2 regions of the Chryseobacillus diguaensis genome follow, and region 2 is predicted to be linked to the other one. Evidence: riboswitches for the same ligand, from Rfam matches in the RefSeq annotation. Region 2 holds a riboswitch; the other holds the start of a gene.
What was found. Region 2 has a riboswitch for S-adenosylmethionine ahead of metK (methionine adenosyltransferase). Riboswitches for the same ligand answer to the same signal wherever they lie in the genome.
Positions count from the first base shown of each region.

Region 1 (15,743 bases), on a different contig from region 2:
ATGTACAAATCCAAACTGAACAACTGGCTTTCAACACACCTTGTTGAAAAGGATTCCGCTTATCCGAACCCATTAATTTGGCTGCCTTCTCCATCATCCAACTTGTGGATCGTTTAATACGCATTTCCTCAATATGTTCCATTATCTTTGCTTTACCTGCCATTAGAACATCTTCGGAGGTTGGAAACTCCTTTAATACTTGAAGTGAAACTTTCGAAAATAAATCCCCAAAGCTCCCCTGTATTCAGGAAATACCTGATCAAGAATAGTATGGAACTGAAGCTTTGCCTGAATGTAAAGGTTCGTAACGGTTTCGTATTGCCTTGATAAGGTTCTCAGGTTTAGAAGTTTTAGTCCCCTTTTCTTATAAGGCTCAAATTCTTCCTTGTAATAAAGAACACAAAGATGATATGATCAACGGCATCCGTCTTTACCTTCCTCAAGCTTGTTTTCTTTGCTTGATATGAAATAATCGGATTTACCAAGATATAAAGAAATTGGCTGTCCTCCAGACATTGAATAATTGGTGTATGGTAATGTCCTGTAGATTCAAGAATAACTACTGGCCGAACCCCAGTATCTCTCTCTAATCCTCTCAAGAAAGAAACAAATGAATCTAAATCTTCCTTAGTATGCTTCACACTGAAGCTTTTCCTAAAAGGCTGATCTTTATCTAAAAAGGCTTGAGCTTCACTTTCCCCCTTGGCCACATCTAGGCCAACTACTGGATTCAATAATTATCTCTCCCTTTGATGTACTCACCAGTAACCCCTATACCTTCTTGTAGTTCCACAGCTTCGCTTGTTATACGAGATCATATGTCCCAACCAGCCTCAAACATCGTTCTACAAGTAGGGGGCGAACAGTTTAGTTGACGAGATCTAACTCCCACGCACCCGTACGTTCTACCCTGGCTACTGAAATAATAGATCCTATAAAAAAAAGAGCAACCAGTAAAAACTGGTTAACTCTATAATACGAAAGCATCTTTTTGAAATGTGTTTTTAGGTAGCATAATGCCAACCATTTATCATTGGAAGTTAGGACTAGCTGAAAGATTATTTTAGTAGTTAGGTTTGGTTCCGATAACAACGGTTGCGTCCAATTCATTGTCTCTGGCTATTTTCGTGATAAGCCCATTACTAGAAAAAATTTCAATAGTTTCGGATGATTGCCGTTCGCTCGTCTCTACCAGCAGATGCCCACCCGGTGCTAGCCAAAGAGGTGCTTCTTTCGCCACTCTGCGTTGAAGGTCAAGTCCGTCTTTCCCTCCGTCCAGGGCAAGCCTCGGTTCATACAGTCTTGCCTCCCTAGGAAGCAGCTTGATCGCATCGGCTGGTACGTAAGGAGTATTAGCAACCACGATGTTCACACGGCCTTTAAGGGAGTGGGGTAGAGCTTTATACAGATCCCCTTGAAAAACGCGGCCATTGAAAGCAGCTGTGTTGCGGGCGGCACAGCGTACTGCAGCAGGGTCGATGTCAACAGAGTACAAAACGGCCCCTCCTAAAACTCCTGCAAGAGCTGCACCCACAGCTCCTGACCCGCAGCACTGGTCAATAACGATATCCCCTATACAAGTCAGGGATTTTGCCTGGCGGACAAGAAACTCGGTTCGTTTGCGAGGTATAAAGACTTCAGGGTCTATCTCTATCCTCAAACCGCAGAACTCTGTGTACCCAATGACGTGTTCCAGAGGTAAACCCTCTGCGCGGATTTCAACCATTTTTTTAAGTTCCTCTAATGTCCGTGATTCAGAAATAAGCAGCCGAGCCTCTTCTTCTGCAAAAACACAACCAGAGCTTCGAAGCCTATAGATTATACTTTTTCCCGTTTGTTCATCCATATAAAATTTATTTTGCTCTCCTATAACTACCACCTAATCGTTAATTGTTGATTGTATATTAGATCATTCGCGAAAAATTTGAACGTTCCTTCTTAATTATGCTTTAAAATCAACAACGTCCATTAACAGAGCTAATTGCATGACTGCAATTAGCACAAATAGGCAGCTTCCATTCCCCCTGCTTCCCTTATTTCTAAAGGCTCTTTTCTTAAACTTTGTTGCTCATGACCCTATATTTAGTACTCGAAACCATTGGTATGGCAAAAACTCTAAGAAATGATGACCCAATGCTAGTCTAAATGCGTGATAAGAGCATGTACGAAAAACAACAATCTCTGCGAAAACAGCCTTTCTAAAAAAAACTGTTAGACTTGGCTGCTGATTCAGCTAGCAGGCACTCAAGCTTTAGAGGGCTTACCTTAGAGCCTCCTCGTTGCTTTGCTCCTGCTGTGTGTCTCCCTTGACACGCTATTCTAAGCAGGAGTCTCAGCAACCGCTCCAATCAACAATAAGGTGTAAAAATCACCCTTAAGCTTTAACTGAGCCAAAAAAAAAAGCGGACAACCAATTGGTCATCTGCTTTTTGCGAGATAATGAGCCTTTTTCGCCGGAACTTTTTCTAATGCTTCTTCAAAATCTTTTATGAGATCCTCAGCTTTTTCCAAACCGACACTCAGTCTAAGCAGGCCATCTGTGATTCCTCTTGCATCCCGCTCTGCTTTCGGCATGGCTGCATGTGACATTTTAGCCGGGTAGGAAAGAATCGTTTCAACTGCACCAAGGCTAACTGCAAAAACAGGAAGCTTTACATTTTGAACAAGAGTTCTTACGGCAGCTTCATTTTCAAGGCGGAATGACAGCACAGCTCCCGGCCCATCAGCCTGATAACGCTGAATGGAATATCCGGGATGATACGTTAATCCTGGATAATAAACCTCTTCAACTGCAGGTTGCTTTGACAGGTACTCCGCTACCTTCCTTGCTGATGCCGTTGATTGTTCCAGTCTCACATGCAATGTTTTCAATCCTCTTAAGACAAGCCAGCAGTCCTGTACCCCTAGAATTGCTCCAAAAGAGTTCTGCAGCTTATACAGCTTGTTGCCCAGTTCGGCGTCTCGTGCAACAGCAAGCCCTGCCACCACATCACTGTGCCCGGATAAAAACTTTGTAGCGCTATGAAGGACAACATCGACACCAAGCTCAAGCGGCCGCTGCAGCGCTGGTGTTAAAAACGTATTATCCAAAAAAGTTAAGCAGTTATTTGCTTTTGCAAGCTTCACGATGCCTCTTATATCTGTAACCTTTAACAGAGGGTTAGATGGTGTTTCAATGTAGATGATTTTCGTATTCGGACGGATTTTAGATGCCACATCATGCAAATTCGTCATATCCGTGAACGTATACTCAATGCCAAAGCGGCTTAGCACCTCTGACACAATCCGGAATGTCCCTCCATAAACATCTTCTGATACTAAAACGTGATCCCCTTGCGAAAGCAGCAGAAATGAAGTGGAAATAGCACTCATTCCTGAGGAAAAAGCAAGACCGCGTGCCCCCCCTTCCAATTCTGCAATCGCCTGCTCCAGCGCTTCCCTTGTTGGATTTCCTGAACGGCTGTAGTCATACTTCCCGAAAGAATCAAAGTCCATTTGGTGAAAGGTTGAGGCATGCTGAATCGGTACACTTACAGCCCCTGTCTCACTGTCAAATTTATGTTTGTTGTGCAATAGCTTGGTTTGCATAGACCAATCAGTATTGCTCAATTTTTTCAGCCTCCTTTATGTTCTCAAATGCCTGCTGTAAATCTGCTTTCAAATCTTCAATATGTTCAATTCCTACTGAAAACCTGAGCAGCCTGTTACAGACTCCGTTTGCAATGCGTACTTCTTCTGGAATATCCATATGGGTTTGCGTTGCAGGATAAGTAATAAGACTTTCAACACCGCCAAGACTTTCCGCAAAGGTAATGGTTTTCAAGCTTTTCAGAAAAGGATTTACCCACTTTTCATGCTGAACCCTGAACGAAAGCATTCCGCCTTTTCCTGGATAAAGAACATCTGCAATTTCCGGCAAGCTTTCAAGAAACGCTGCAAGCTCCTTGGCATTCCGGTTATGCTGCTCCATTCTCAAGGACAATGTTTTCAACCCTCTGATTAATAACCAGGAATCAAAAGGAGACAGAACAGCTCCAATAGCATTTTGATGAACATACATTTCGTCAGACAGCTCTGCGCCCTTTGTAACTACAAGTCCTGCCAGAACATCGTTATGGCCGCCAAGGTATTTTGTTGCACTGTGAATAACAATGTCGGCGCCTTGATCAATTGGTTTTTGCAGGACTGGTGTATAAAATGTGTTATCGACAATCACCAGAAGATCATGCTCTTTCGCAAGACGTGAAATTTTTTCTATATTAACTTCCTGCATAAGCGGATTTGTTGGTGTTTCCAGGAAAATGGCTTTTGTGTCAGCTGTGATCTTTTTTTCGGTTTCATCAAGATCGAAAAAGTCATCATACTGAAAGGATAAACCGTATTTTCGCCATTCCTGTTCAAACAAACGATAAGTGCCGCCGTAAAGATCAGAAGAAACGATCAGGTCATCACCGCTCTTAAACAAGGCCATAATCGTTTGAATAGCAGCCATCCCCGAACTGAAGGCAAATCCTCTATCTCCATTTTCAAGCTCTGCAATCGCCTTTTCCACTACATTTCTTGTCGGATTGCCTGTTCTTACATAGTCATACCCTGTGGATTCTCCAATACCTGTATGGCGATATGCGGTTGTTAAATAGATGGGAGGATTCACAGCACCTGTTACCTGATCACTTCTGTTTCCGATTTGTGCAAGAATAGTTTCAATACGCTGGTTCATATAAATATCCCTCTTCCTTTTCATTGTTTTCATTCAAAAATCAAAAAAGCCTTCTTCGATTAAGAAGAAGGCTTTATTTACAAGGCGGCTTCCTCTTATCTTCCAAGCATCTGCTTGCTGGATTTAGCACCTTGGCAAATGAAGTGAGATCTATACTCTGACGCATTGCGCGTGCAAAATAAGCAAATCTTTACTTCATTTGACCGGTTGCTGAGGCTTCACAGGGCCAGTCCCTCTGCCTCTCTTGATAAGATGTAACATTTAGAAAAATATGAATTTTGTATAACTCTACAGGAAATCTATGTTTTTTTCAAGTGTTTCATGAAAAGATTCTTTATTTTCTATTATGATGATGGTGCAAAAAGCATTTTTTATTATTTCATGTTAAAATGTTGAAAGCGTTTCATACTATATTTGCAGCTTGGAGGATTTGGAATGGAGAAGCAGACAGGAATTGTAAAAGAGACTTCATTATTTTCGCGAGCATTAAACGAAGAGATGACGATATTAACCTATTTGCCGAAAACCTTCTCCCCGCTTTATAAATATACCCTCCTGATTGCCCAGGATGGCCAGGATTATTTCAGGCTTGGAAGGGTTCCCCGGCTGATTGAAAAGTTGATGGAAAGCAAAGAAATTGATAATGTGATTGTCGTAGGTGTACCTTACATCGACAGGAACAACCGGTGGGAAAAATATCATCCCGATGGTTCCCAGTTTGCCGCTTACAAAAGATTTCTTGCACATGAACTTGTTCCATTTCTGGATAAGGAGTTTCCTACTTATCAAGTTGGTCAAGGCAGGGCACTTATTGGTGATTCCCTCGCAGCTACTATTGGCTTAATGACGGGACTTGATTATCCGAATATTTTCGGTAAAGTGATCCTGCAGTCCCCTCTAGTAAACGCCGAAGTGCTTGAAGCCGTTTCTTCTTTTAAAGGGGAACCGAAATTATCGATCTATCACCAAATAGGGGAAAGGGAAACCAATGTGCCAACAACAAAGGGAACTCATGAAGATTTTGTGACTCCTAACCGGGAATTGCAAAAATTACTCGAAAAAAGAGGATTTTCGTATACTTATGAAGAATTTGAAGGGGATCACACCTGGACTTACTGGCAGCCGCTTTTGGAAAAAACGTTAAAAGCGATGCTATAAAAAAGACAGGCTAAATTTTACATTACATGAATTTCTACATTAGGAGGGAACACGTATGAAGTACGGGATAGCCTTATTCCCATCAAAAAAATTACAAGACTTGGCGAATTCTTATCGAAAACGCTATGACCCTCATTATGCTTTGATTCCGCCGCATTTAACTCTAAGAGCCCCTTTTGAAGCGCATGACGAGGACATTAATGCTATTTCAAAAGAGCTCCGTGAAGTTGGGAAACAGATAGACCCTGTTGAAATCACCATTAAAAAGTTCAGCTCCTTTGAACCTGTTAACCGTGTGATTTATTTTAAGGTTGAACCGACCGAAGAACTCGAAAAACTGCGTCAGCTTCTTCATCAGGGAACCCTTGAAGGCGAAGAAGAATATTCTTTCGTTCCTCATATAACCATTGGCCAAAATCTTTCTGAACAGGAGCATTCAGATGTTTTGGGCAGCTTGAAAATGACTGAGGTTCATTACGAAGAAACAATTGACCGCTTCCATCTTCTTTATCAGCTGGATAACGGGTCTTGGACAGTATACGAGACTTATATTCTTGGTAAAGGAGAAGCTTAATGCGCGTTTCAGTTGTACAAAATGAAAAAGAGTTAAGAGATGCATTTGATGTACGCTTCAAGGTATTTGTAGAGGAACAGAATGTGCCAAGAGAAGAAGAATTGGATGAACATGATGAGAGGGCCGTTCATGTAGTCCTTTATGATGAAAATATGCCGGTAGGCACAGGGAGAATTCGGGAAGCAGACGGCTATGGCAAGCTTGAACGCATCTGTATTCTTGAAGAGTACAGAGGAAAAGGCGCCGGTAAAATGATCATGAACGAACTCGAAAATATTGCCGCACCGAATCTCCCAGCCTTCAAGCTCAATGCACAAACGCAGGCTGTTCCATTTTATGAACGGCTTGGCTACACGGTCGTCTCAGATGAATTCATGGATGCCGGCATTCCTCATGTAACAATGACAAAAAAGCGCCTCAATTAAACTGTAAAGACAGCATTGTGCTGTCTTTTGTTTTTTAGGATCTTTTCTTAAACTTTTTTATCATCCAAATAAGCAAATTCAGTGCAAGATTATTTCTGCAAATTTTAATAAAAGGTGCCACGAAGCTACTCTTTGCTAGCGCTCTTTACTACATATGGGATACCCTTCCATCTGCACCAGAAATTCTGTTTCATCATGCCAGACTTTCGAACACTTCTCAAAAAAATATTGAGAAGAATTTGGCTGAAAGCTACACTAAAAAACTTTATTAGTGCATTTTAAGAACGGTCCATCTTTTTTCGATTTCAACTGACGTTCCCTTTTCAATTGGATTGATGGGAAACTCGCTGATCGAAATATAGATATTTCTTCCGTTCTTTTTATTTTTTCCGTTTAAACAGAGGGTTGTCTCATCTAAATCAGTCTTTTCCTCTGATAGGAATAAAAAATTCAAATGTTCAAAGGAGCTCAATTGGGTGAAGGATGGTCCTTCAAATAGAGACACTGAGATCCTTTTATAGGTTGATTTCTGGCCGCTATTCAGGAAGATTTCATCATGCTCTTGCTTCATAAAATATTCATAGGACTCCTGGCTCTGCCATAATGAAACGATACAAGCCTCATCAGGAGATGTCAGACTCCATCCGCCAGCTTGTCCAATAAACCCCTTTACTTTTTCTAATGCTGCCCATTCCTCCTGAGCTTTTGAAAAAAGCTGTTTTTGCCCGCTGCTAACTTTGCACTGTATCCACTTGATCAGCATATAGGTTCTCTCCCTTCCCTTTCAAAAATACTCCCTCTTTTCCAGTAGTTAAACACTTATTTAAACAATGCTTCATTTATTTTTCCATCCTGTTTAAAAAACTGGTTTAAATATCCTGTTATCGTACACGCTATGGATAGGTGATATGAATGGATTTCTTTCGAATAGCATTAGAACTGGTTCTCGGCTTTATTTGTTTGTTCATTATATCCAGGATACTTGGAAAAACTCAGATAACCCAGATAACAACCTTTGACTTTATTTCAGCCCTAGTATTAGGAGAACTCGTCGGAAATGCGGTTTTTGATAAAGATATCGGAATTTCAGAAATCATTTTCGCGATTGTTATTTGGGGATTACTCATCTACATGGTGGAATTTCTTACCCAGAAATTTAATGCAACGAGAAGTGTTCTGGAAGGATGTCCGACCATTATTATTAAAGATGGCAAACTTGTAAAAGAAAATCTAAAAAAAGAAAAGATAGATATTAACCAGGTGCAGCATATGGTCCGGTCAAAAGGTGTTTTTTCCTTGAGAGAAATTCAACATGCCATTCTTGAAACTGACGGAAGCATCAGCATTATGAAAAAAGCACAGTATGATTATCCTGTCCGAAAAGATTTTTCTTTTCATCCTGCAGAGCCTTCTCTTCCCTATACACTGATTCTGGATGGCGAGCTTCAAGAAGATAATCTTGATGAAGCGAACTTGACAAAAGAGTGGCTCATGGCTGAATTAGCTAAGAAAAAGATCTTTTCCTCAAAAGATGTCTTTTTTGCTGAATGGCGGCAGGACGGAGGTCTTCATGTTCAGGAATCCGATGAAAAAGGAGCGCCCGGTAACTAGGGGCACTCCTTTTCTATGTATCATGCAATAGGTGTTCCATTCGGCACCTTTTCATCTGGAGACAGCAAAACAACATCCCCCTTATTAGGCACACCGCCAAGAACAAGCACTTCCGATTTAAATCCAGCGATTCTTCTTGGAGGAAAATTAACAATCGCCGTTATTTGTTTCCCTACAACATTTTCAGGTGTATACCGCTCTGTAATTTGAGCGCTTGTTTGTTTTGTCCCCATCTCAGGTCCGAAATCGATCGTCATTTTGATCGCAGGTACTTTAGCTTCTGGAAAAAATTCAGCTTTTAATACAGTACCAATCCTGACATCCAATTTTAAAAAATCTTTAATTTCTGCCACAGGTCAACTGCATCCTTTCTCCCGCTGCATCCGAACTAATAATCCTAATATTCTGACATTTTTAGGTATAAAGAACTGGTTAAATGATCTCGTGAATCACAAAGCCCTTTCCTGTTACAGTTGAAGGAACTTTTTTAAAGGGTTCTCTTTTTATTTTCTCTAGAATATGGGCAAATTTTCTTGTTTCTTCTTTCCGGTCTTCCTCAATGTGTCTTCCGTTTAACTGAATCCTGGAAACTTTAGAAATTGAGGCATAATCTGCTTTATCATTTACGGTCCGGTTCGCATATTGAATGTACTGATCCATTTGAATTGGCGCTACAAAACTCATCCTGATCACACTCCTTAAAGATTCTTACCCTTTTCCGCTCTCTCCAAAACTTGCTTTTCCTTTTCGAATCCTTTTGATAAGATTATCTTTGTCTGTTTTTAATTTTACATATATCTATTTTTTAAATTAATACGATGCGCATAGGCAATTTATGGGAGTGAACTCCAAATGTTTTTTGCTAAAAACGATGAAAAACTGATTCGCTTGTCCTCTCTTCCTAGAGAAGAGTATCAGCGTATATATGAATTGGGACAAACAGGAAGATTATCATGTCCCTCTTGCGGGAAAGCTTTAAGGCTTCAAATGGAAATCCATCAGTCGCCCTCCTTTTATCACCCAGGGGTTCAGAAGGATTCGGCATGTATAGAAGAATGCCGCCATTTAGAGAAAGAACATGCTCCTGTTAATGAAGAACGCTCAGGGGGCTTCCGCATTCCTAAAGGAAGAGCTATAACAGCGGATACACTCCCCTCTCCAGCATGGAAATCTCCTCAAGCAGCAAAGGTAATCGAAAGCTTCCAAAAAATCCTTGAACCTGCCCTTGAAGTGATGCCGGGAATTACGATGAACCAAGCACAATACAATGCCGTTACCTCGGAAGAAAAATCCCTCCTTGTACTCGCTGGTGCAGGGAGCGGCAAAACAAGAGTGTTAACAGCCAGGGCTGCTCATCTGATAAAAGAAAGAGGTGTACGGCCAAAGTCGATTATGCTCGTTACCTTTACTGTTAAAGCAGCAAAGGAAATGAAAGAGCGGATGACTGCACTTTACGGATTAGATCCTAAAGACATTAGTCAAATCGTGATCGGCACCTTTCATGGTATTTTTTATAAAATTCTTCTTCACCATGACAGGGAAAAATGGGATGGAAAGAATCTGATAAAGTGGGATTGGCAAAAGGAACAATTTGTAAAGCACGCTGGAAGAGAACGGCATCTGGATGAAAAGGAATTTCCGTACGACCAGGCATTGCAGCAAATTTCCTTCTGGAAAAACTCCATGCTGTCTCCGAAAAATATTAAATGCGAAGACAAATTTGAAGAAGATGCTCTCTTTTTATACAAGCGATATGAAGAAATGAAGTCAGAGAACGGCCAATTTGATTTCGATGATATGCTGCTTCAATGCTTGCATTTACTTGAGGAAAACGAGTCACTGCTCTCGCAGTACCAGAACCGCTTTCGGCACATTCTGATTGATGAGTTTCAGGATATCAACAAAGTGCAATACGAAATGATTAAAAATCTTGCTGGTGATGCGGCAAACGTTTTTGCTGTAGGAGATGACGATCAATCCATCTATGCCTTCAGGGGCAGCGACCCTTCTTATCTGCTGCAGTTTGAAAAGGATTTTCCGGGCACCGCATCCATTCACCTTTCAACTAACTATCGTTCAAGCCATGCCATTGTGGCAGCTGCCAACAAAGTCATTGATAAAAACAAAACCAGATATGAGAAAAAAATGAATCCGCATTTCGACAACGGTAAAAAACCTATTTTTTTCTATCCATATGACGAAGAAGAAGAAGCAACGCTAATTGTGAATGATATGAAGGAAAAAATCAAAAATGGCGAAAACCCTTCAGATTTTGCCATTTTATATAGAACTCATTCATCAGGAAGGGCAATTTTTGAACGGCTATCCCAATCCAGCCTTCCTTTTACTGTTGAAAAAGAAAGTGTCTCGTTCTATGACAGAAGAATGGTAAAAAGCTTGCTTGCTTACCTCAAACTTTCCCTTGACCCGGATGATGCAGCTGCCCTTCATGATTTGCTTTTCTCTCTCTTTTTAAAACAAAGCATATTGAACGAAGTAAAAGGGCTTTCCATTTTGGAAGATTGTTCCCTTCTTGAAGCCCTTTTGAAAATTGAACACATTCATGCTTTTCAAAAAAAGAAATTGCAAGAAATCATACCTATTTTCAAACGGCTGAAAAATCTCCCTCCACTCGAGGCGATCGCATCCGTTGAAAAAAAGATGGGCTTTGCAGACTACATGAAAAAACGCGGCAATGAAGGCAATTCCATTGAAAAAGGATCAGATGATATTAAAGATTTAAAGGTCATCGCTAAAAAATTCACAACCGTCTCAGACCTTCTTGATCATGCTGAACATATGAAGGCACTTGCTGCAGCTGTTAAAAAGGATGGAAAGATGGACGGTGAAGGCGTCCGCTTGATGACCATCCACAGAGCCAAAGGTCTTGAATTCAGATATGTTTATGTTTTAGAAACAGTCGATGGCAGCATTCCGCACGATTACTCGCTAGAGGCTGCAAGAAACGGAGATTTTTCCGTGCTGGAAGAAGAACGCCGCCTTCTATACGTGGCGATGACGAGGGCGAAGGAAGAGCTGTTTTTATCTGTACCGCTATTCAGGCGCGGAAGAAAAGCCGCACCATCCCGATTGCTTTCTCCTGTCAGTCCTGGCTAAAAAAGAGTATAAATACCCAAAAACCGGTCAGACTTATCTGTCAGACCGGTTTTTTTCATTCATAAAATAGGGCTCTAAAAGCTTGTATAGCCACACACCTATTAACCCGCTTAAGGAATTCAGGATCACATCATCAATATCAGAAGTTCTTAAATCTTTTATGTAGAAAAAAGAAGAAATGAGCATCTCGATAAATTGAACTGTCTCTACAGCGAAGCTGAGAAGTATCATTGCGATTATGACAGCTTTACTGCTTTTTATCCATCCAAAATAGAGGCAGCTGAAGGCAAGCGGGGTGAGCATTAAAGCATTTCCAATAAGCAAAGTCAGTGCTCCCTCTTCTCCAATTGTCCGGATCGTTAAGACAAATGGAGCAAGGTTTATGGCCATTGGATATCCTTCACTAAACAGGCTGCTTCCCCTGAATGGGTGATCGAGCAAAGAGGTAAGCGGAAAGCTCAGCGCATTTCCGAATAGCTGTACAATATAAAAACTGAAAAAGAAAAAGATGAACCCATCTAAAGGCCTTTTCACGGATGTTTTCTTTATTAAAAAGAAAAGGAGTCCTTCAATAAGAAAGGAATTTAACATGGCTCCAATTAAATAATGGCTGTTTTCATAATTCGGATTGCCAAATTTGTTTCTGAAATCTACAATAGCCCCTGGAATAAAATAGATCAGGGGAACAATCAAAAACCAGTACTTTTTCACACGGATACTCCTCTTGCAATTTGAAATCTATTCATTAATTTACCACTTTTTTATTCAAAAAGAAAACGGGGGGGCAGGATGCCCCGCACCTTATTTGCCTTTGTTCATCATTTTCGAAATAGTATTAAAATCAAGCTTTTCTTTGCCGCTTACAATTGAGTTGACAATTTTATCTTCCATTTCCTTCGGCACTTGTTTGTTAGCAATTTGCGAAACTCTCCGGATAACACCACGAACCGTTTTTTCATCTTTAAAATTAGCATTTTGAAGGGAGTTTGCCAGTTCAATAACTTCTTTCATGTTAACGCCGGTTTTCTTTTCAAGGCTTTTAAAGAACCCATTATCCATGATTATAAAACCTCCTAACTTGATGGTATATCATATGAGGCCGCCTAGAATGTGTGCAGCCTTGCCTCCTGATGTCTTGAATAAAGGCTGTTTCCGTAAAGATTGTTGCAATTCGTATGGGTTTAGAACACGCTTAAAGATTAGCTCCGTGGCATCTTTTCTTATAATTTCTAATGTCCTATTGCTCTAATTTCACATAAATGAAAGAAATAACAACAAAGTTTAAGAAAAGAGCCTTAAGTAAAGAAAGTACGGGCCGCTTGCCCGTACTTTCATATTTCACAAACATTGAAGGAGGGAAAATCATTAGTTGTAGAAAGAAGCACCAACAATAATCAACAAAATGAACAATACAACGATCAATACGAAAGTTGAACCATAGTAGCCGCCGCCGTAACCGCCGCCGTAACCACCACATCCATATCCATAACCCATGTGCGAAGCACCTCCCTTTCGTTCTTCCCTAACAATATATGTGAGGGGTTTATAAAAGGTATGGACAAACACATAGGGCATAAGCGGAATTTATCCTGCAATTTCCCTTCAAAATCCTTTTCCATCAGGATGATTTTTTAAAATCCATCCTTCAATGCTTGATGCGAGACGGTCCATTTCCTTTTCAAAACCTGCTCCGTTTTGTTCGAGCTCCTTCATCTCTTTTTCAGTTTTTTGTATCCAGTCTTCATTCTTATCTGTTACACCTTCATGTCTTCCTATAAATTTACCAAACATTTTTTCGAATTCTTCATCAAGCTTTGCCATCATCTTCACTCCTTTACGGGCTAAAATAATATATGCAGGTTCTGAATAATACTTGAGCCTGCGAGAATGTCCGTTACATGAAAAATGACCATGAAGCTAATTTTTTTCATGGTCTTTTTACTCCCTATGGATTTAACGATTCCACGAATTTGCTGATTTATTCTTCCCGCACCCGCAGCCTTTTTTTTTCACAGCTGATGCTTGTTTCTTAAATGAAGTCGTTCCCTGATTGGATTGAACTTGATTTGAGGCAGGATTCATTTTTGGTCTGTCCATACTATTCCCCACCTTCCTGCTTATGGATATGAAATAGTTTATGAAAATTGCTCACTCCCGCTCTACACGAATGTCCTAATCTAATAACTTTGAAACAACAGTTTCCAGAATGCCTCCAAGCCCTGCAATGGCAAGAATGATAATAACAGGCTCAAACCCTCCTGGCCATAGTCTGCAGCCGATATATAAAATCAGCGAACACCATACCCCTGTGCACCAGTAACAGCTCAATAGCTCACCGATAAATGCCTGAATTCCTTTCCCCTTTATTTCTATGTAGACCGCTTCTTCTCCTGATTCATCCTTCATCATGACTTCCCGATGAAAAGGCTCCCGGATAAAGGCTGTAATTTTGTCATAAACAAATAGTCTTGTAAGCCGAAACACAGCAATTGAAAAGGCAATCAGCATAAACCATTGGTTTTCCATCAGCTTCACCATCCATTTTGTCTCTTTATAACGGTATGAAAAGACCTTCAAAATATGTTGCCTTCCTTCTGTTTGTGCTCAAATTCCATATTTGCCTCAAAAATGGGTGCTAAGAATGTATGTATTTCCCATTCCAAATGCACTGTCCCTGCATTAAATAACTATATAAGGGAAAGGAGTGAATCATTTGCCTACTAATAGGTCAGCACATGAAGATGAGGATCAGATAGCTGAAACAGCTGTACAGGCTGAAGAAACCATCCAGGTCTCTGAAGAATATATTCATATAAAGGATTCCAGCAATATAACCGTTATCACCACAAATAATGAAGTGGCAGTATCTCTCCAGGCAGCCATACAAGTTGCTATAACACTTTCAATCAATCTTTCTATCGCAGATAGTATAAAAGCTGAAAAGGTTACAGAACAGCTGCTGCAAAATACGTTTACTAAGCAAATTCAGCATCAGAAACTGATTATTATCAACTCTAACAACGTAACGGTTCAAACATTAGATACAGATGCTGCCTTGTCTCTGCAGCTGCTGATTCAAATCTTGCTGGCACTTCTAGTTCAAATTGGAATCCTTTGACCCTTTTAAACTTATAAAAAGGAGTGAATTAACATGTCTGAGAACAAGGATAAACTGACTGAGATTTCTTCAACTCTTATGCAGCTTTTCGTCTCTGATGTATTATCTAAGAACAATGTTGACGGAGAATCCCGCCGCAAGCTTTCTGATGAACAGAAGGAAAAGCTGAAAAGTGTTGTTTTGGATCTTCAAACAAAAGTGGAAAGTTTTCTGGCCAGCCCAACCAAAAAAGTGACTGAAGATACGAAGGAAGTGTCCGAAGCCCCTAAGAACAAAACCTTAAGAGAAATGCTTCAGGACAAGAAGGATGACAAATAAACTAAAAATGGGTTTTCAAATTTAGTTGTTTGTCTCATACCAAAGACGGCAGACCATCATTTAATGTAGTAAATTGAAAGGAGGAAATAAATAAATGGAAACTAGATCCTATTCTTGGGTAGCTCTTGATAAAGGTTCATGTCATCCGACTGAAAGTGCAGAATATTCCCCAAACAAATGGTGCAACGAATTCAATAGAGGAGTTGAGCAGGAAGCAGACCAAGTGTCTACCACAGATCAATCTTCTAACGAAGTCATCATCATCAGAGATTCTTGCGACATCTTAGTATCTACAACTGAAACTCAAGTAGCTACATCTTTGCAGGCTGCTCTTCAAGTGGGAATTGCCCTTGTTATCAACTTGACAATTGCTGACGCTCAGCGTGCTGAAACTGTAACACAGGAGCTTCTTCAAAGAGCTTCAATCAGACAATCGCAAAACCAAAAATTGGTTATCGAAAATTCACGCAATGTCGAAGTAATCACAACAGACACAGAAGTTGCCCTTTCCCTTCAAGCTTTGCTTCAAATCCTTTTGGCGCTTGTTGTCTCAGTTGGCATTTTGTAAGAACTCCGAAGAAGCAGGGAATTTACCCTGCTTTTTCTTTTTTGCCCATACATAACCGTGACGTTGACCCACACCAATCAAGGCATAAACACATATGTTGTTAAAGACCAAGGTCAATTATCTATAGTTGAGGA
Region 1 covers NZ_JBMKNV010000002.1:354,024-369,766, reverse strand. The annotation lists gene ACOT8F_RS04635 (IS110 family transposase) at 351-734, opposite strand; gene ACOT8F_RS04630 (putative protein N(5)-glutamine methyltransferase) at 1,064-1,846, opposite strand; gene metC (cystathionine beta-lyase) at 2,419-3,588, opposite strand; gene ACOT8F_RS04620 (methionine biosynthesis PLP-dependent protein) at 3,596-4,720, opposite strand; SAM riboswitch class I at 4,813-4,974, opposite strand; gene ACOT8F_RS04615 (alpha/beta hydrolase) at 5,156-5,878, shown strand; gene ACOT8F_RS04610 (YjcG family protein) at 5,934-6,452, shown strand; gene ACOT8F_RS04605 (GNAT family N-acetyltransferase) at 6,452-6,877, shown strand; gene ACOT8F_RS04600 (YdbC family protein) at 7,146-7,640, opposite strand; gene ACOT8F_RS04595 (YetF domain-containing protein) at 7,790-8,488, shown strand; gene csaA (chaperone CsaA) at 8,509-8,841, opposite strand; gene ACOT8F_RS04585 (hypothetical protein) at 8,921-9,172, opposite strand; gene ACOT8F_RS04580 (UvrD-helicase domain-containing protein) at 9,341-11,605, shown strand; gene ACOT8F_RS04575 (VanZ family protein) at 11,639-12,316, opposite strand; gene spoVIF (sporulation-specific transcription regulator SpoVIF) at 12,407-12,664, opposite strand; gene ACOT8F_RS04565 (YjcZ family sporulation protein) at 12,971-13,099, opposite strand; gene ACOT8F_RS04560 (hypothetical protein) at 13,208-13,429, opposite strand; gene ACOT8F_RS04555 (hypothetical protein) at 13,559-13,702, opposite strand; gene ACOT8F_RS04550 (DUF1360 domain-containing protein) at 13,778-14,182, opposite strand; gene ACOT8F_RS04545 (spore coat protein) at 14,319-14,723, shown strand; gene ACOT8F_RS04540 (hypothetical protein) at 14,757-15,041, shown strand; gene ACOT8F_RS04535 (spore coat protein) at 15,136-15,609, shown strand.
Region 1: another riboswitch for S-adenosylmethionine. It lies ahead of ACOT8F_RS04620 (methionine biosynthesis PLP-dependent protein); the one in region 2 lies ahead of metK (methionine adenosyltransferase).

Region 2 (15,743 bases):
TCTTTATCATCCCATGTCGCAGAAGGGATGAGAATTTCACCAGGTACTCCAGGGACATGCAGCGGAATCTTCAGGCCGAATATTTCATCTGTTGATGTTTCGGCATTTTGAAGATCACCTTCAAGAGCCGCCTGTACCATTGCCCGTGTATATTCAAGCTTCATCCGTTTGCCGACTCCGTATTCCCCTCCGGTCCAGCCAGTATTGACAAGGTATACTTCTACTTCATGCTCTGCAATTTTTTCACCGAGCATTTCCGCATAAACATTTGCTCTAAGCGGCAGAAATGGTGAGCCGAAGCAAGTAGAGAAAGTAGCCTGTGGCGATGTAATGCCTCTTTCCGTACCTGCAAGCTTGCTCGTATAACCGCTCAAGAAATGGTACATAGCCTGTTCTTTCGTCAGCTTGCTGATTGGAGGTAGTACTCCGAAGGCATCAGCAGTCAAAAAGATAATCGTTGAAGGATGGCCTGCAACACTTGGCTTTAGGATGTTATCAATGGCTTCAAGAGGGTAGGCTGCACGAGTATTTTCTGTGTAAAAAACATGATCGTAATCAGCCGCTCTTGAATCATCATCCACAACCACGTTTTCTAAAACAGAACCGAAACGGATGGCATTATAAATTTGCGGTTCTTTTTCAGCAGAAAGATTAATGCATTTCGCATAGCATCCGCCTTCAATATTGAAAACGCCTCTGTTTGACCAGCCATGCTCATCATCTCCGATTAACTTGCGGCTGGCATCAGCACTGAGTGTTGTTTTGCCTGTGCCGGAAAGTCCGAAGAAAAGGGCCACGTCTCCCTCCTGGCCAACGTTTGCCGAACAGTGCATCGGCATGATTCCCTGTTCAGGAAGCAAATAGTTTATAATGGAGAAAATGGATTTCTTCATTTCTCCTGCATATTCAGTCCCTCCAATTAGGATGGTCCTTTTTTCAAAGGAGATAATAATGAAGGTTTCTGAATTTGTTCCGTCTGTCTCAGGATCTGCTTTAAAGTTTGGAGCGGAGATAATCGTGAAAGGGTTCTCATGTTTAAGCAGATCATCACCCTCCGGACGAATGAAAAGCTGATGGGCAAAAAGGTTATGCCAGGCAAATTCGTTCACAACCTGGATCGGCAAGCGGTATCTTTCGTCGGCACCTGCAAAACCTTTAAATACAAACAGCTCATTCTTTTCCTTTAAGTAGCTGACAACTTTGATATACAGTTTTTCAAAAGCCTCTTCTGTAATCGGCTGGTTTACTGTACCCCAGTCAACTTTATCCTCTGCAGAAGCTTCCTTAACGATGAATTTATCACGGGGCGACCGCCCAGTGTAAGCGCCTGTAGTTGCGCGAATAGCTCCAGTTGAGGTCAGAACAGCTTCATCTCTGGATAAAACCTTTTCAACGAGCTGTGGTACAGATAAGTTGTGAAAAACATTTTCTCCAGATAGTAATTGTGCAAGCTCATTTGTGATTGTAATTGTATTCATCCACATACCCTTCCTTTGCTTGGTAGTCACTGCTCTAATCCTATTTGTACCAATAATTAGCACTATTGGTCATTTACTCATAAATAGTATAACACATTTAAGTGAATAATCTATACTAATTAATGCGATTTATGCCAAAGCTGTTCATTTGGTACGACTAATTATCAAATCCCATGTTTAATTGGTTTTTGGGACAGGTTTATGTTTTATATAATAAATCATCTCATTAATGTTTTCTGCAAATTCATAGAAAAACCTTTAAAAATTTCTCTTTTAATAGAACCTTCTAAAAAAAATAGGGCGTGTCATTTTTTGTTGACAATTGACAGAACTCTGGGGTAATATATGACTTTGAACGGATTCTCTTATCCCGAGCTGGTGGAGGGACAGGCCCTATGAAACCCAGCAACCTGGTTATCGAAAAAAAACGCTTTGGAATGGCAGCACAAAAAATAGTGTGTGCCAATGAAAAAGCCTTTTTTCAGGCAAAGGTGCTAATCTGAGGCAAGGCAACAGGCCTTGAACGATAAGAGCGAAAGGCAGACTACAATCCCTTTCCTCTTTAGGAAGGGATTTTTTTGTACTTCTCTTTTCTTACAAAGCAGTTAGGCAAGCTTTGCAGAAAAGAGTTAGATGAAAAATGCTCAAGGATTTATCTGATTCCAAATTATAACCAGACGTTTCAATCTAACTTTTCATTTTAGAAAGATCGTTTAAAAGGTAAAGATAAAAGGGAATGAGTTCCGTCTCAGCAAGAAATCATGTAACCAAAATAAATGAGTCAAAGGAGGAAACAGAATGACAAAAAATCGCCGTCTATTTACATCAGAATCTGTTACGGAGGGACATCCGGATAAAATTTGTGACCAAATTTCAGATTCCATTCTTGATGCCATCATTGCAAAAGATCCGAATGCGCGTGTAGCTTGTGAAACATCCGTTACAACTGGCCTTGTCCTCGTTAGCGGAGAAATTACTACAACAACCTATGTTGACATTCCAAAAATTGTCCGTGAAACAATTAAAGGAATCGGCTATACTCGGGCAAAATACGGATTTGATGCAGAAACTTGTGCTGTATTGACTTCCATCGATGAACAGTCTGCTGACATTGCAATGGGAGTGGACCGCGCTCTTGAAGCAAGAGAAGGACTAATGACAGATGCTGAAATCGAAGCAATCGGTGCAGGAGACCAGGGCTTAATGTTCGGTTATGCCAACAACGAAACAAAAGAATTGATGCCTCTTCCAATCTCATTAGCTCATAAGCTGTCTCGCCGTCTTACAGAAGTACGCAAAGAAGAGATTCTTCCTTACCTTCGTCCAGATGGTAAAACACAGGTTACAGTTGAGTATGATGAGAACGATAAGCCTGTTCGTATTGATACAATTGTTATCTCTACTCAGCATCACCCTGAAATAAGCCTGGAGCAAATTCAGCGGAATCTGAAAGAGCATGTGATTAAACCAGTTGTTCCTGCAGAGTTGATTGATGAAAATACAAAGTATTTCATTAACCCTACAGGCCGCTTTGTTATAGGAGGTCCTCAAGGGGATGCTGGTCTTACTGGCCGTAAAATTATCGTAGATACTTATGGCGGTTATGCTCGCCACGGCGGCGGTGCATTCTCTGGTAAGGATGCTACTAAGGTTGATCGTTCAGCAGCTTATGCTGCACGCTATGTAGCTAAGAACATCGTGGCAGCAGGTCTAGCAGACAAGTGTGAAGTTCAGCTTGCATATGCCATTGGGGTTGCTCAGCCTGTTTCCATTTCGATCGACACTTTTGGTACTTCAAATGCAACTGAAGAGCAGCTTGTTGAAGCAGTTCGCGAAAACTTTGACTTGCGTCCTGCAGGCATTATCAAAATGCTTGATCTTCGCCGTCCAATTTATAAACAAACAGCAGCTTACGGACATTTTGGCCGTAATGATCTTGATCTTCCATGGGAGCAAACAGACAAAGTGGAAGCACTGCTTGCTTCCGTTAAATAATCGTCTTACATCCAAAAGCCTGGGAAAAAAATTCCCGGGCTTTTTTGAGTCCACTGAAATATTCCCGGTACGAAAAAAGCCTTTAGCCAATGTAATACGGCCTGAGGCTTTTTCTAAACAGTCATTTTTTGAAACATGATCATGTATATAAGCTTGGAATAATGGCGTTACGCATAACGAACTTCATCAAGCTCAATCAAAACATCTTCGTATTCTTTTAAAAGTCCGTCAAAAATTTGGTCCCATGTCTGTGAGAGAGCATATTTTCTGGCATGATATTTCATTTCCTTACGAAGACCTTCATTGCCCAGCAATCGGCCGATTGTTTGAATGAAATCTTCTGCATTTCTTGGTTCGCATAATGAACCGGTTCTGCCTTCTTGTACGATGTTCTTTACACCGCCTGAATTTGCGCCAACAACTGGCGTTCCGCAGGCAAGAGCTTCCAGTACAACATTTCCGAAGGTTTCTGTTGGAGATGGAAATACAAATAAATCAGAACCCGCGTACAGTCGCGCAAGATTTTTGCCGCTTAAATAACCGGCGAAGGTCATATTATCCGGCGCCTGCTTTTCCATCTCGGTCTTGGAAGGACCATCTCCGACAATGACCCAATGAACTTTGTCTTTCATGGATGCCGGGAGCTGATGGGATATCTTCATCAGTGTTTCAATATCTTTTTCAGGAGCGAGCCGGCCTACATATGTTAAAATATATTTTTCTTTAATGCCGTATTCATGATGAAGATCAAGATCTTCAAAATCGGGCTTGAATAGGGAGCAATCAACCCCGCGGCCCCAAATATGAAGATTGCGGAAACCCTGTTTTCTCAGCTGATCCTTTGTTTCCATTGAGGGAACAAAAATTTTCTGGAACGGTCTGTGAAACCAGTGCATATACTTCCATAAAAATTTCGAGAAAAATTGCAAATCATAATAGTCAAGGTATTGATCAAAATCTGTATGATAAGAGCCTACAACTGGGATATTCAATTTTTTCGCATAGTGCAGTCCGCAGAATCCGATGTTAAAGGGTGTAGCTATATGGATGAGGTCAGGCTGAAATTTCTGAAGCTCTGCCTTGACCTGAAGCATATTGGGCCACGCTACCCTGCATTCCGGATATAAAAAGAACGGGAAGCTGGCAAATCGGTGAATATGACTGGAAAAAAGGGACTCCTGTGTGCTTTCAGGAGCGAAAACTTTGTATTCATGTCCCTTTGTATCTAAATAATCAGTGAACCGTTTTAATGTACGCGCAACTCCGTTAACATCAGGAGCATACGTATCTGTAAATAATGCTATTTTCAATTGAATCCCCCCAGAGCTTAAGATCGGACCAAATCTCTTTTTAGGACAACATCTGGTTTGAAATAATCTGACTTACGGCCAAAAAGCTTAACATGCTTGTGGAAGTTCCCAGTAAGAAACCTGCAAGAACATCCGACGGGTAATGAAGGCCAAGATAGATCCTTGAAAGGCCAACGCTAATTCCAAGCGGGATCAGAACAATAGCAAGACCGGGCATAAACATAAGGAGCGGGACAACGATTGAAAAAACCGCTGTAGTGTGCCCAGAAGGGAATGAATGATCCTCCAAAGGATTTGCAGGAACTTTTGTTTCATGAAGTGTGATATATGGACGCTTGCGCGGGTAGAGTTTTTTCACGATGGCAACTGGTATATGGCTGAGCGCAAGAGCTGCTGCACTCGCGATTCCTGCAAAACGCAACGCTCCTGAAGTAAAAATAATAAGGAAGAGACAAACAAAAATGGTTGAAGCAGCTCCGCCGACATGAGTAATATTCCTGAAGTAAAAATTCAAAGCTTTACGGTCAAAATGACGGTTCAAGCTGCGAAACAGTCTACATTCAAAATGATACATGTTTGCAATGAGTTTAGTCTTCATCATAGATGCTCCTTTACCCCTTTTCTTATCATTGTAAGTTAGAAATATTTAGTTAATAATAAGATATTGTAAAGAATTCCAATCATTTCTTTGCAAATTCTTTAAAAATTTTTAGAGAAGAGTAAAAAGGGTTTCTTTTTATGTTTTTCGTCTTATGAAGCGTTTTTAAAAAAGACTGTTTTCGCAGAGATTGTTGTTTTTCGTACATGCTTTTATCACGCATATAGACTAGCATCGGGGCATCTTTTTTTAAAAGTTTTTGCCATCCCAATGGTTTCAAGGACTATATATAGAATCATGAGCGACAAAGCTTAAGAAAAGAGGCTTAAAAAAGCCGGTGATTTATTTTATGAATCATCCGGCAATGATAACATAAACATAAAGCCTTTTATGAAGAATGAGTTATAGAATTGGTGTTTTTATACAACTGTCCTTTATCAACGTATTCCTGCCGGATCCGGTTCATATCTTTTAAGTCCTCTTCCGTCAGGGTTCGGACGACTTTGGCAGGTCTGCCGAATGCCAGGGTGCCAGGAGGTATTTTTTTTCCTTGAGGAACTAAGCTGCCTGCACCTATAAAAGCACCCTCGCCTACTTCGGCACCATCAAGAATAATGGAGCCCATGCCGATAAGAGCATGCTTTCTAATAATGGAGCTGTGAAGGATGACTTGGTGGCCCACAGTAACCTCGTCTTCAATAATGAGGGGATTATCAGGACTTTGATGAAGGCAGCATTGATCCTGAATGTTAACGCGGTTTCCGATGATGGTAGGGGCCACATCTCCCCTGATCACTGTGTTGAACCAAATGCTTGACTTATCACCAATTTCAACATCCCCTGTAATAGTGACAAAGTCAGCAATGTAAGCTGAATCGGAAATTTTGGGGATGATTCCTTTGTAAGGATAGATCATTTGAATATTCATTCCTTTCAAATTTGTGATGCTTTCTTTATAATAGCAAATATTTACACAGGATATCAGGTGTCTCTTAAAAGGAAAACCGTAAAATCATTTGCTTTTAAAGAGATTTACATAAGAGTTAAACGCTCTTAATAACAGCAGAAAATTTATAACAGCAGGAGAGTGGATACGATGTGGAAATGGCTGGCTGAACGCCCGAAAGGTGTAATTGTTGCCGTACACGGAGCAGCAGAACATCATAGAAGATACAGATGGCTGATTGAGATGTGGCGCTGTTCGGGATATCATATTATTATGGGAGATCTTCCCGGCCAGGGTACGTCCACAAGGCAAAGAGGCCATATAGACTCTTTTGATGAATATATAAAAGAAGTGAATGATTGGATTACAGAGGCCGGCAAATATGAGCTCCCCGTGTTCCTGCTCGGGCACAGCATGGGCGGATTGATTGTGATCAGGTCTCTTCAGGAAAAACATCATTTGCTGAGCGGAGTGATCCTTTCATCCCCATGCCTCGGAATTGTCAATAAACCAAACCCTGCGCTTGATTTACTGTCAAAAGGATTGAATATGATTACACCTTCTTTCAGACTGAATTCGAAACTCAGCATCGATATTGCGACCCGCAATAAATCAATCCGTGATGAGGATGAAAATGACTCGCTGTACGTTACCAAGGTTTCAGTGCGCTGGTACAGGGAATTAGTAAAAGCTATCGAAGAAGCTCATACAAAAATCAAAGACTTTCCTGATGTCCCGGTTCTGCTTATGCAGGGCGGAGATGATAAAATAGTAGAGAAAATGGCAGTCAGATCCTGGTTTAACCGGCTGGATGCTCTGGAAAAGTCCTACAAAGAATGGAAAGGCTTCTACCACGAGATCTTTAATGAACCTGACCGTGATAAAGTATTTAACATGGCAAAGCATTTTGCAGATTCACACTTGCCGGAAAGTGAATGGAGTGAATAAGTATGAATATCCCGGGGAATCCTCTTGGGTTAATGACAAAAGTCTATAGGGAGGTATTCCCGATTGTTCATGAATATCTCGGAAATTGGAGGGAAAAGGCTGAAAGCATTCCCGACCCGGAGCTTAGAAAACAGGCATTGGCAAGTATAGATTCTAAAAGCTTTCACTGCGAGGGCGGAAGTATTCTTGCCATTCTTTCTGGCCCTTATTTGAGAGAGTGCATTGAATTTATTGTTGCTTATCAGACCATCAGTGATTATCTCGATAATTTATGTGACAGAAGTACAAGTCTTGATCCTGTCGATTTTAGAATGCTTCATCAGTCGATGCCGGATGCTCTGACGTGCGGTGCTGAAACAAAAAATTTTTATCAATTCCGAACAGAGCAAAATGATGGCGGCTATTTAAATGATCTCGTTTCAACGTGCCAGCGGATCCTAAGGAATCTTCCTGAATACGATCTGATTAAAAGCCATCTGCTTGAGCTTTCCGGCTATTATTGTGATCTTCAGGTACATAAGCATGTTACATTTGAAGAACGGGTTCCCCGTCTGGAAAACTGGTTTGAAGGGCATCGAAAGCAGCTGCCTGCTATGGAATGGTACGAATTTTCCGCATGCGCCGGTTCGACATTAGGGATTTTCTGTTTAGTTGCATATGCCTTCCAGCAGTCATTTAATGAAGATATGGCTCTTAAAATCAGAGACAGCTATTTCCCTTACATTCAGGGGCTGCATATTTTGCTTGATTATTTAATTGATGAGGAAGAAGACCGGATCGGCGGTGATCTGAACTTCTGCAGCTATTATCCAACACGCGAAGACATGATTGACAGAATGCAGCATTTTATCAGTCAGGCTGATACAAATCTGGAAGGCATCCCTCATGAAAGCTTTCACAGGCTGATTAACAGGGGCTTGCTTGGAGTATATTTATCAGACAATAAAGTAGCAGGGCAAAGGGATCTTAACAAAATTGCCCGAAGACTTTTAAGGCATGGCGGTACCACCTCTCTGTTCTTTTATTTGAATGGAAGAGCTTACAGAACCATACAGAAGTTCTCATCGAAAAAAAGCTCTTAACTATCCATGTGCTTTTTTTAGCACAGAAAAACAAAAGGACTGACTCTGCACGCAAACAGAGTCAGTCCTCTTTTGTATTTTGGAAAGGGCATTATCCAGCCAATTCAATTTCTACAGAAAGAACACCCATCTCTCGTATACTTCAGAAGTATGAAGGTCTTCAGCAGTCATGAGTGCAAGTTCAACTTTTCTTGCCAGATCATCCTTTTGATCTCTGATCCGAATATATTTTATATTCAGATTCTCTTTTTTAAGTTCAAAAAGGACATCTTGGATATTCTTTTCCTCACCTACGAATATTTTTGCTTTCATTTCTTTTTGCCTTAGCGTCTTTGGACCAAATTTTTTTAGGAACGGTGCAAGCAAATCGATGGAAAGAATCATCATAATGGTCGCAGTAACGGCTTCTATATAAAAACCGGCTCCAATCGTTATGCCCAGGCCTGCAGCGCCCCAAACGATGGCAGCCGTTGTTAAGCCGCTGATCACTGATCACATCATTGTTCTTCCTAAAATAGCACCAGCACCGAGGAAACCAACACCTGAAACGATCTGGGCAGCAAGACGAAGAGGATCCATCGGACTTTTATAGGCTTCTGCAAAGGTATAGGCTGACTCAATGGATACTAATGTCAGCAAACAGGAGCTAACCGAGATAATAATGGTTGTTTTTAATCCTAAAGGCTTTTTCTTGATTTCCCTTTCAAACCCTATGATTAATCCGACTGCGAAGGATAAAAATAACTTAATAATGGCTTCTTCATGGCTTATAATGGATGGCATAAAAACACCCCCTTAATAATTTTTATGTTGGAATAGTTGTTTGAATTTCCTTCTATATATGCTAAACCTGCTTAGCATCACAATAAAACGCAAAAAGCTGTGGAATGTCTTCCATCAGCCAGGTACTGCCTATCGTTTTGCATCATCCGCCTCTTTATCCTCTCTTTTCGATGGCAATGATAAAAGGCGGATTGTTCTTTTGATTAATAAATCCGTACTGCATGACGTGTGCCTTTGTTTGATCAAGCTCCTGTACATATGATAACAATTCTTCTTTTTCGGCCTGTCCTTCTGTATGGCCGTGATAAACCACGAGCACAATCATTCCTGCTGGCTTCATTAAACGGAAAAGCTCTCGTATCGCTTGTATTGTTGTATTTGGCTTTGTAACGACAGACTTATCACTGCCGGGAAGGTAGCCCAGGTTAAAAACAGCTGCAGCAACTCTTCCTGCATGCGCTTTTTGAATGACTTCGGCTGCGTTCTCATGTCCGGTCTGAATAAGAGTCACTTTGTGGTCCAATTTATTTAAAACGAGCTTTTCTCTTGTTGCATCAATCGCCTCTTTTTGAATATCAAAGCTGTAAACATGTCCGTTATCACCTATAAGTTTTGCCAGAAATAATGTGTCATTTCCTTTTCCGGCAGTAGCATCAACCGCGATGTCTCCCTCAGAAACAGCTAATGACAAGAGTTTTCTGCAAAAAGGAAGAATGCCATCAAGCTTCATTAAACGCCAGTCCTTTCAAGGTTGTAATACCGGCCCTGATAGCTGTTCCTTTTCTTCAGCTCTTCATCAATAGCGTTTAATACACTCCACTTGTTCACACTCCACATTGGGCCTACTATTAAATCGATTGGCCCGTCACCGGTAATTCGGTGAATAATCATCTCAGGAGGCAATATTTCCAGCTGATCGCAGACAAGACTCACATATTGATCAAAGGACAAAAATTCAAGCATCCCTTTTTCGTATTGTTTAACCATTGGAGTGCCTTTAAGCAAATGAAGCAGGTGAATTTTAATCCCCTGGACATCGAGCTTTGCAGCCTCTCTTGCCGTTTCCATCATCATTTTTTCATCTTCCATCGGCAATCCGTCAATAATATGTGTACAGACACGAATACCATGCTTGCGGAGTTTTTCAAGGCCTTCTTTATAACAATTGAAGTCATGGGCTCTGTTAATAAGGTTCGCTGTTTTTTCGTGAACCGTTTGAAGGCCAAGTTCAACCCATAAATAAGTTCGCTCATTCAGTTCCGCCAAATATTCAACGACATCATCCGGAAGGCAATCAGGCCTTGTCGCAATAGAAAGACCAACTACATCCTCAAGACCAAGCACCGTTTCATATTTTTGACGCAGTACTTCAACAGGTGCATGAGTATTCGTGAAAGCCTGGAAGTACGCCATATACTTTCCATCTTTCCATTTATGATGCATTTTTAATTTTACTTCATTAAATTGTGTCAGCAGATCATCAGCCCGGTTTCCAGCAAAATCACCGGAACCTGCCGCACTGCAAAAAGTACAGCCTCCATGAGCGACTGTGCCGTCCCTATTAGGGCAGTCAAATCCGCCGTCAAGAGCTATTTTAAATACCTTGTGGCCAAAATGGCAGCGAAGATGATAATTCCATGTATGGTAACGTTTATCATCACTTGCGTATAAAAAAGGATTGTACTGATTCAAATCAGCAGCCTCCTAAAAGGATTTTTTTTATCAAAATATGGTAACATAAATTTCCCCTGAAAACAATCAAGCTGCCATAAATTTAAAAGGGTAAAACCATCCTGCTGCAGCAAACTAATGGTGAAGCTTTTCGCTTCAAAGGCAGAAGGGAGATGCTTTAGATGGCAACAAGACAATCGGTTTCCGATCACTTGAAAATGTGTTCTGAAACACTTCAATATGCGGAAGAACAGTTCAAGAGCGGATGTATGCAGGAGCATTATAACGATACAGAATATACAAAAGCTCAAACAATGCTTGAAGATGCTGTGAATGACATTAATAAGCTTTCCTTAAGTTCCAATGAACAGCAGCGTGAAGAACTTTACCGCATGCGTCTTCAGCTGCAGGAGCTCCAAAATAACATGATTCTCCAAAGCCATTAGGAGGCTGACATGAAAAAAAGATCCAAGCAAAACAATCCTGAACAAAAAACAAAAAACGGCAGCAAGCATGATTTCGAAGTTGGTCAAGAAGCCATTGCTTTAAACGAAATTAAGGGAGCTAATGCCAAAACCAGCCAGCCTATCAAATCAAAGCAGCATACAGAGAAATAGCCATATTCCGGGTAAGCCCTCACACTGGTTTGCCGCCGCCTTCTAAAGGGAATCACAAAACTGGAGGCGATGAAAATGGATGTAAGAAGTTTTATCGTACAATATACAGATAAAGATACGCTGGAAAGAGTTTTTGCAGGCCCTGTTTTTCCTACAGAAGAAGAGGCTTTTCAAAAGCAGACTGAGCTTGAAGAACAAGGCCACATTGACGTGGTAGTAGAAAGCGAAAATGATATCGAGCAGGATAGGGAATAGAAGAGGATGCAGCCGAACAAAAGGCTGCATCCTTTTTTATTGACTAAAGAGAAAAATCGAAAACGATTCTGTTTTTATATAAAATTTTCCAAAACGGATTGACTTTTTATCAAATATCTCATAATGTATTAAGTGTATTACTTAATATAATACACTTAACACATTAAAACCAATTGGAGAAAGAAGGGAGATCGATGATCCAAATTGATCCTCGGAGTTCAACCCCTATCTACGAGCAAGTTGTTCAGCAAATGAAGGAGCTTTGTCTTAAAGGGGCTTTAAAACCTGGAGATAAGCTGCCTTCTGTGCGTGAGCTTTCAACCATTATTGTCGCTAATCCAAATACAGTCGGAAAAGCATATAAGGAACTTGAGCGGGAAGGAATCATCGAAACGCTGCGCGGAAGAGGGACCTATGTTTCTGAAACCGCGGCAAAAAAATTGGATGAGGGGAAGATTGAGATGCTAAAAGACCAGCTGAAAACTCTGATCGTTGACGCGGTTTATGCAGGAATAGATATAAATGAAATTCATGAATGGATTGATGATATTAAAAAAGAAGTGGGGGGGCAAAAAGATGCTTGAAGTTAAAAATATCTCTAAAGGGATGAATGGCCAGCTTGTCCTTGATTCGGTTTCTTTTACTCTCTATCCCGGAGAAATATTCGGTTTGCTCGGCCGAAATGGATCAGGAAAAACCACTCTTCTTCGCATCATTCAGCAAATCCTATTGCCGGATGAGGGCGATGTATCCTTCGAAAATGTTTCAGTTGGAAGCCATCCCCTAGTCAAGAGAAAAATCATTTATATGCCTGTGCAGAACCCCTTTTACGAAAGATACTCATTCAAGGAATTAGCTAAGCTGTACAAAAGCATTTACCCGGATTTTGATCAAGCTTATGCCGAAACGCTGATGAAACGGTATAACCTTTCTGAAACAAAAAAATACAGAGAATTGTCAACAGGACTGAAAAAACAATTTTCATTAGTAATGGCGTTTTCTTCAAGACCGGCAGTTATATTGCTTGATGAGCCGACAGATGGAGTTGATGCTGTCACACGGCACGACATTCTGCAGCTGATGATTGATGAAGTAGCAACAAGAGAGACAGCCATTCTGATCACATCGCACAGACTTGAAGATCTGGAGAGAATTTGCAGCCGCATTGGATTTCTGGAAGATAATCACCTGACAGGTTTGGCAGATATGGATGAGCTGAAAGGGGATTTTACGAAAGTTCAGTTTGCCATTGAAGAAGATGTGCATGATTTGCTGCTGGAAAGAAGAATACCGATTCTAAGCCATACTGGAGTATTTTATACGGTTCTGCTCGATAAAAATGATGCAGGCAAAAGAGAATGGCTTCATTCCATCAAACCGAGTATATGGAACGAAATGCCGGTCACTCTTGAGGAAGTCTTTATTTCAAAGTTTGGGAGGAAGCACCAATGATAGGCACAGGTTTATTTTTAAAAGAATGGAAACAGAATAAGGCCGTCATATTTCTATTGTGGCTCGTGCTTGTTGTTGAAGTTCCCTTTCGGATCTGGTCGGCTTATTCATCCCATCTGCAGCTGCTTAAGTTAAACCAGCCAGTTGATCCAGTCTTTGCTTTTAACTTTTCACATAATTCGTTTATAGGAATTTCCATGTACGCTCTCATCATTTTTCCCATTTTGCAGCTTGGTATAGAACGGTCAAGAGGGACGTTTGATTTTTCGCTATCGCTTCCTTATTCCAGAAGAAGGCTATTCATGACAAAGTGGCTGAATGGCGTACTTAGCATCATCATTCCTGTGCTCATTTCTTACCTTCTTTCAGCAGCCATTTTTCAGTTTACACATGCTAAAGTCACTGGCTTTCATGACTATTACCTTTTGTATCCGTCTTGCCTGCTTATGTTTTACACGCTGATCTTTGCAGCAGGCTGTTTAACGGGAACGAGCTTCGCTCAAGGACTTGTTGCTTTCAGTGTAATGGTTTTGCCGGTTCTTTTCTTCACGCTGCTGATGGCAAATGTGAACGTTTTTACGCATGGAGCGTCGTATATAGAGCTTGATAATCAGTACAAGTGGGTACTGAAGTATTCCCCAAGCAACTCCCTCATTTTTAATGGAGAAGGATTTGCCAGCCCGGTTGTACCGCTTGTATATACTGTCATATTTTCTCTCATTGCCTATTTTTCTTTTGTGAAACAGCCTATAGAAAGAAACGGTTATTTCTTTTTGTGGAAAGGAATAAATCATCCAGTTCAAATTATTGTGATCCTGCTCGGGGTAATGGGATTCGGCAGTGCGGGCTACTCTTTTTCATCTGGACAATATTACGGCTATTTTATCGGTGTTTTGATTGGAGCGGCTATAGGCTTAGCAATAGGATACTTCTTGATTTACCAAAAATTTAAAATTAATTAAAGGAGGAAAACGAGAATGATTCAAATAAAAAATCTGTCCCATTCCTTTTTTATCGGGAAAAAGGGGAAGGAAGAAGAAATTCCAGTATTGAGAAATATTACGCTGGAAGCAGAAAGAGGAGAAATTGCTGCTATTGTTGGGCGGAGCGGCTCTGGAAAATCAACACTTCTTAATCTTATTTCTGGCTATATGAAACCCTCCGATGGCGAGATCATGATCGAAGGCCAAAACGTTACAGATTTCAATGAAAAACAATGGGCGGAGTTCCGCTTAAATCATTTTGGCTTTATATTTCAGAGCTTTCAGCTCATCCCCAGCCTCACAGCCTTTGAAAATATTGAAATGCCGTTAACCTTAAAAGGCGTATCACCTGCAGAAAGAAAATCAAGGGTGCTTGAGATGCTGAATAGGCTCGGACTTGAAAAACACGGAAGTCATTATCCAAGTGAGCTTTCAGGCGGGCAGCAGCAAAGAGTCAGTATTGGCAGGGCACTGATTTTGAATCCTGAAATAATCCTGGCAGATGAACCAACAGGAAGCCTCGATTCTGAAACGGAAAATGAAATTCTGGATTTGATCAAGGAACTCAACAAGGAAAAAAACATCACCTTTTTTATCATTACTCATGATGATGAAGTTGCGAAAATCAGCGGCAAACAATTCCGGTTAACAGATGGAATTCTAGAAAATAGGGGTGAAAGAGTTGAAGTTTAAAGATCAAATCAGTCTTGTCAGAAGAAATATGAAAAAAAACAGGCTTCGCGTATTCATGACTGTCCTTGCTACAACAATGGGCTGTGCTTTTCTGATCGTGCTTGCTTCGGTTGGTTTTGGTTTGCAAAAGTCAGCAGTGAACGAAATTGAAAAACAGCAGATCCTGACCGAGATATCTGTGGCAGGGAAAGAGAAGGATGGAAAAAAGGAAGCCAAAGTTGGTCCTAGCGAAATCCAAAACATTTCGAACGTGGATGGGGTCAAGGCTGTTGTACACCGCATTTTTATTGGGACAGACAATCCTGAAACAAGTCCTGCCATTACATTTAAAAACAGAAAAAGCAATGATATCCGCCCCTTTTTAACTGATATGAAAGAAGAAACCAAAGCGGATCTCACCCTTGAAAAAGGACGTCTTCCCAAATCACCCGATGAAATTGTGGTCGGCTATCATTTTGGAAAAACGCTGCTGACGGAAAAGGAGAAAGCGGCCTATCTCAAACATATCCAAAACCCTGACACCGAAGATTCCTATCAGGACCCTAAAGGGTTTACAGGCAATTTACTGAACCAGACAGTCAGTTTAGATGTTGTCAAAATGATTAATGGGAAAAAAGAAACTAAGACCTACCCCTTCAAAATAGTCGGAATTGCCAAAAAACCGTCGCTCGAATATGTCATGGATACAAATATTTTAATCAGTGACAAAAATCAGCCTGCCTTCGAGGCCTTCACTGGTGAGAAGAAAACAAAATTTGATGAGCTGAATGCCTATGCATCATCGATTGATCAAGTAGAAGATATTTCAAATACTCTAAAGGAAAAGGGTTATTTAGTAGATTCTATTTCAGAGAGAGTAAAAGGAATGAACGTCTTCTTTAATGTGTTTAAAATCGGACTGATTTTTGTCGGGACAATAGCCGTACTGATTG
Region 2 covers NZ_JBMKNV010000003.1:375-16,117, forward strand. The annotation lists gene pckA (phosphoenolpyruvate carboxykinase (ATP)) at 1-1,478, opposite strand, end outside; SAM riboswitch class I at 1,841-2,011, shown strand; gene metK (methionine adenosyltransferase) at 2,277-3,473, shown strand; gene ACOT8F_RS05120 (glycosyltransferase family 4 protein) at 3,641-4,783, opposite strand; gene ACOT8F_RS05125 (phosphatase PAP2 family protein) at 4,824-5,381, opposite strand; gene ACOT8F_RS05130 (gamma carbonic anhydrase) at 5,770-6,297, opposite strand; gene ACOT8F_RS05135 (alpha/beta hydrolase) at 6,478-7,275, shown strand; gene ACOT8F_RS05140 (tetraprenyl-beta-curcumene synthase family protein) at 7,278-8,357, shown strand; partial or broken gene ACOT8F_RS05145 (MgtC/SapB family protein) at 8,469-9,140, opposite strand; gene mnmM (tRNA 5-(aminomethyl)-2-thiouridylate-methyltransferase MnmM) at 9,295-9,870, opposite strand; gene mnmL (tRNA modification radical SAM protein MnmL/YtqA) at 9,870-10,832, opposite strand; gene ACOT8F_RS05160 (YtzC family protein) at 10,994-11,257, shown strand; gene ACOT8F_RS05165 (glycogen biosynthesis protein GlgD) at 11,267-11,428, shown strand; gene ACOT8F_RS05170 (hypothetical protein) at 11,504-11,683, shown strand; gene ACOT8F_RS05175 (GntR family transcriptional regulator) at 11,878-12,267, shown strand; gene ACOT8F_RS05180 (ABC transporter ATP-binding protein) at 12,260-13,135, shown strand; gene ACOT8F_RS05185 (ABC transporter permease subunit) at 13,132-14,097, shown strand; gene ACOT8F_RS05190 (ABC transporter ATP-binding protein) at 14,113-14,811, shown strand; gene ACOT8F_RS05195 (ABC transporter permease) at 14,801-15,743, shown strand, end outside.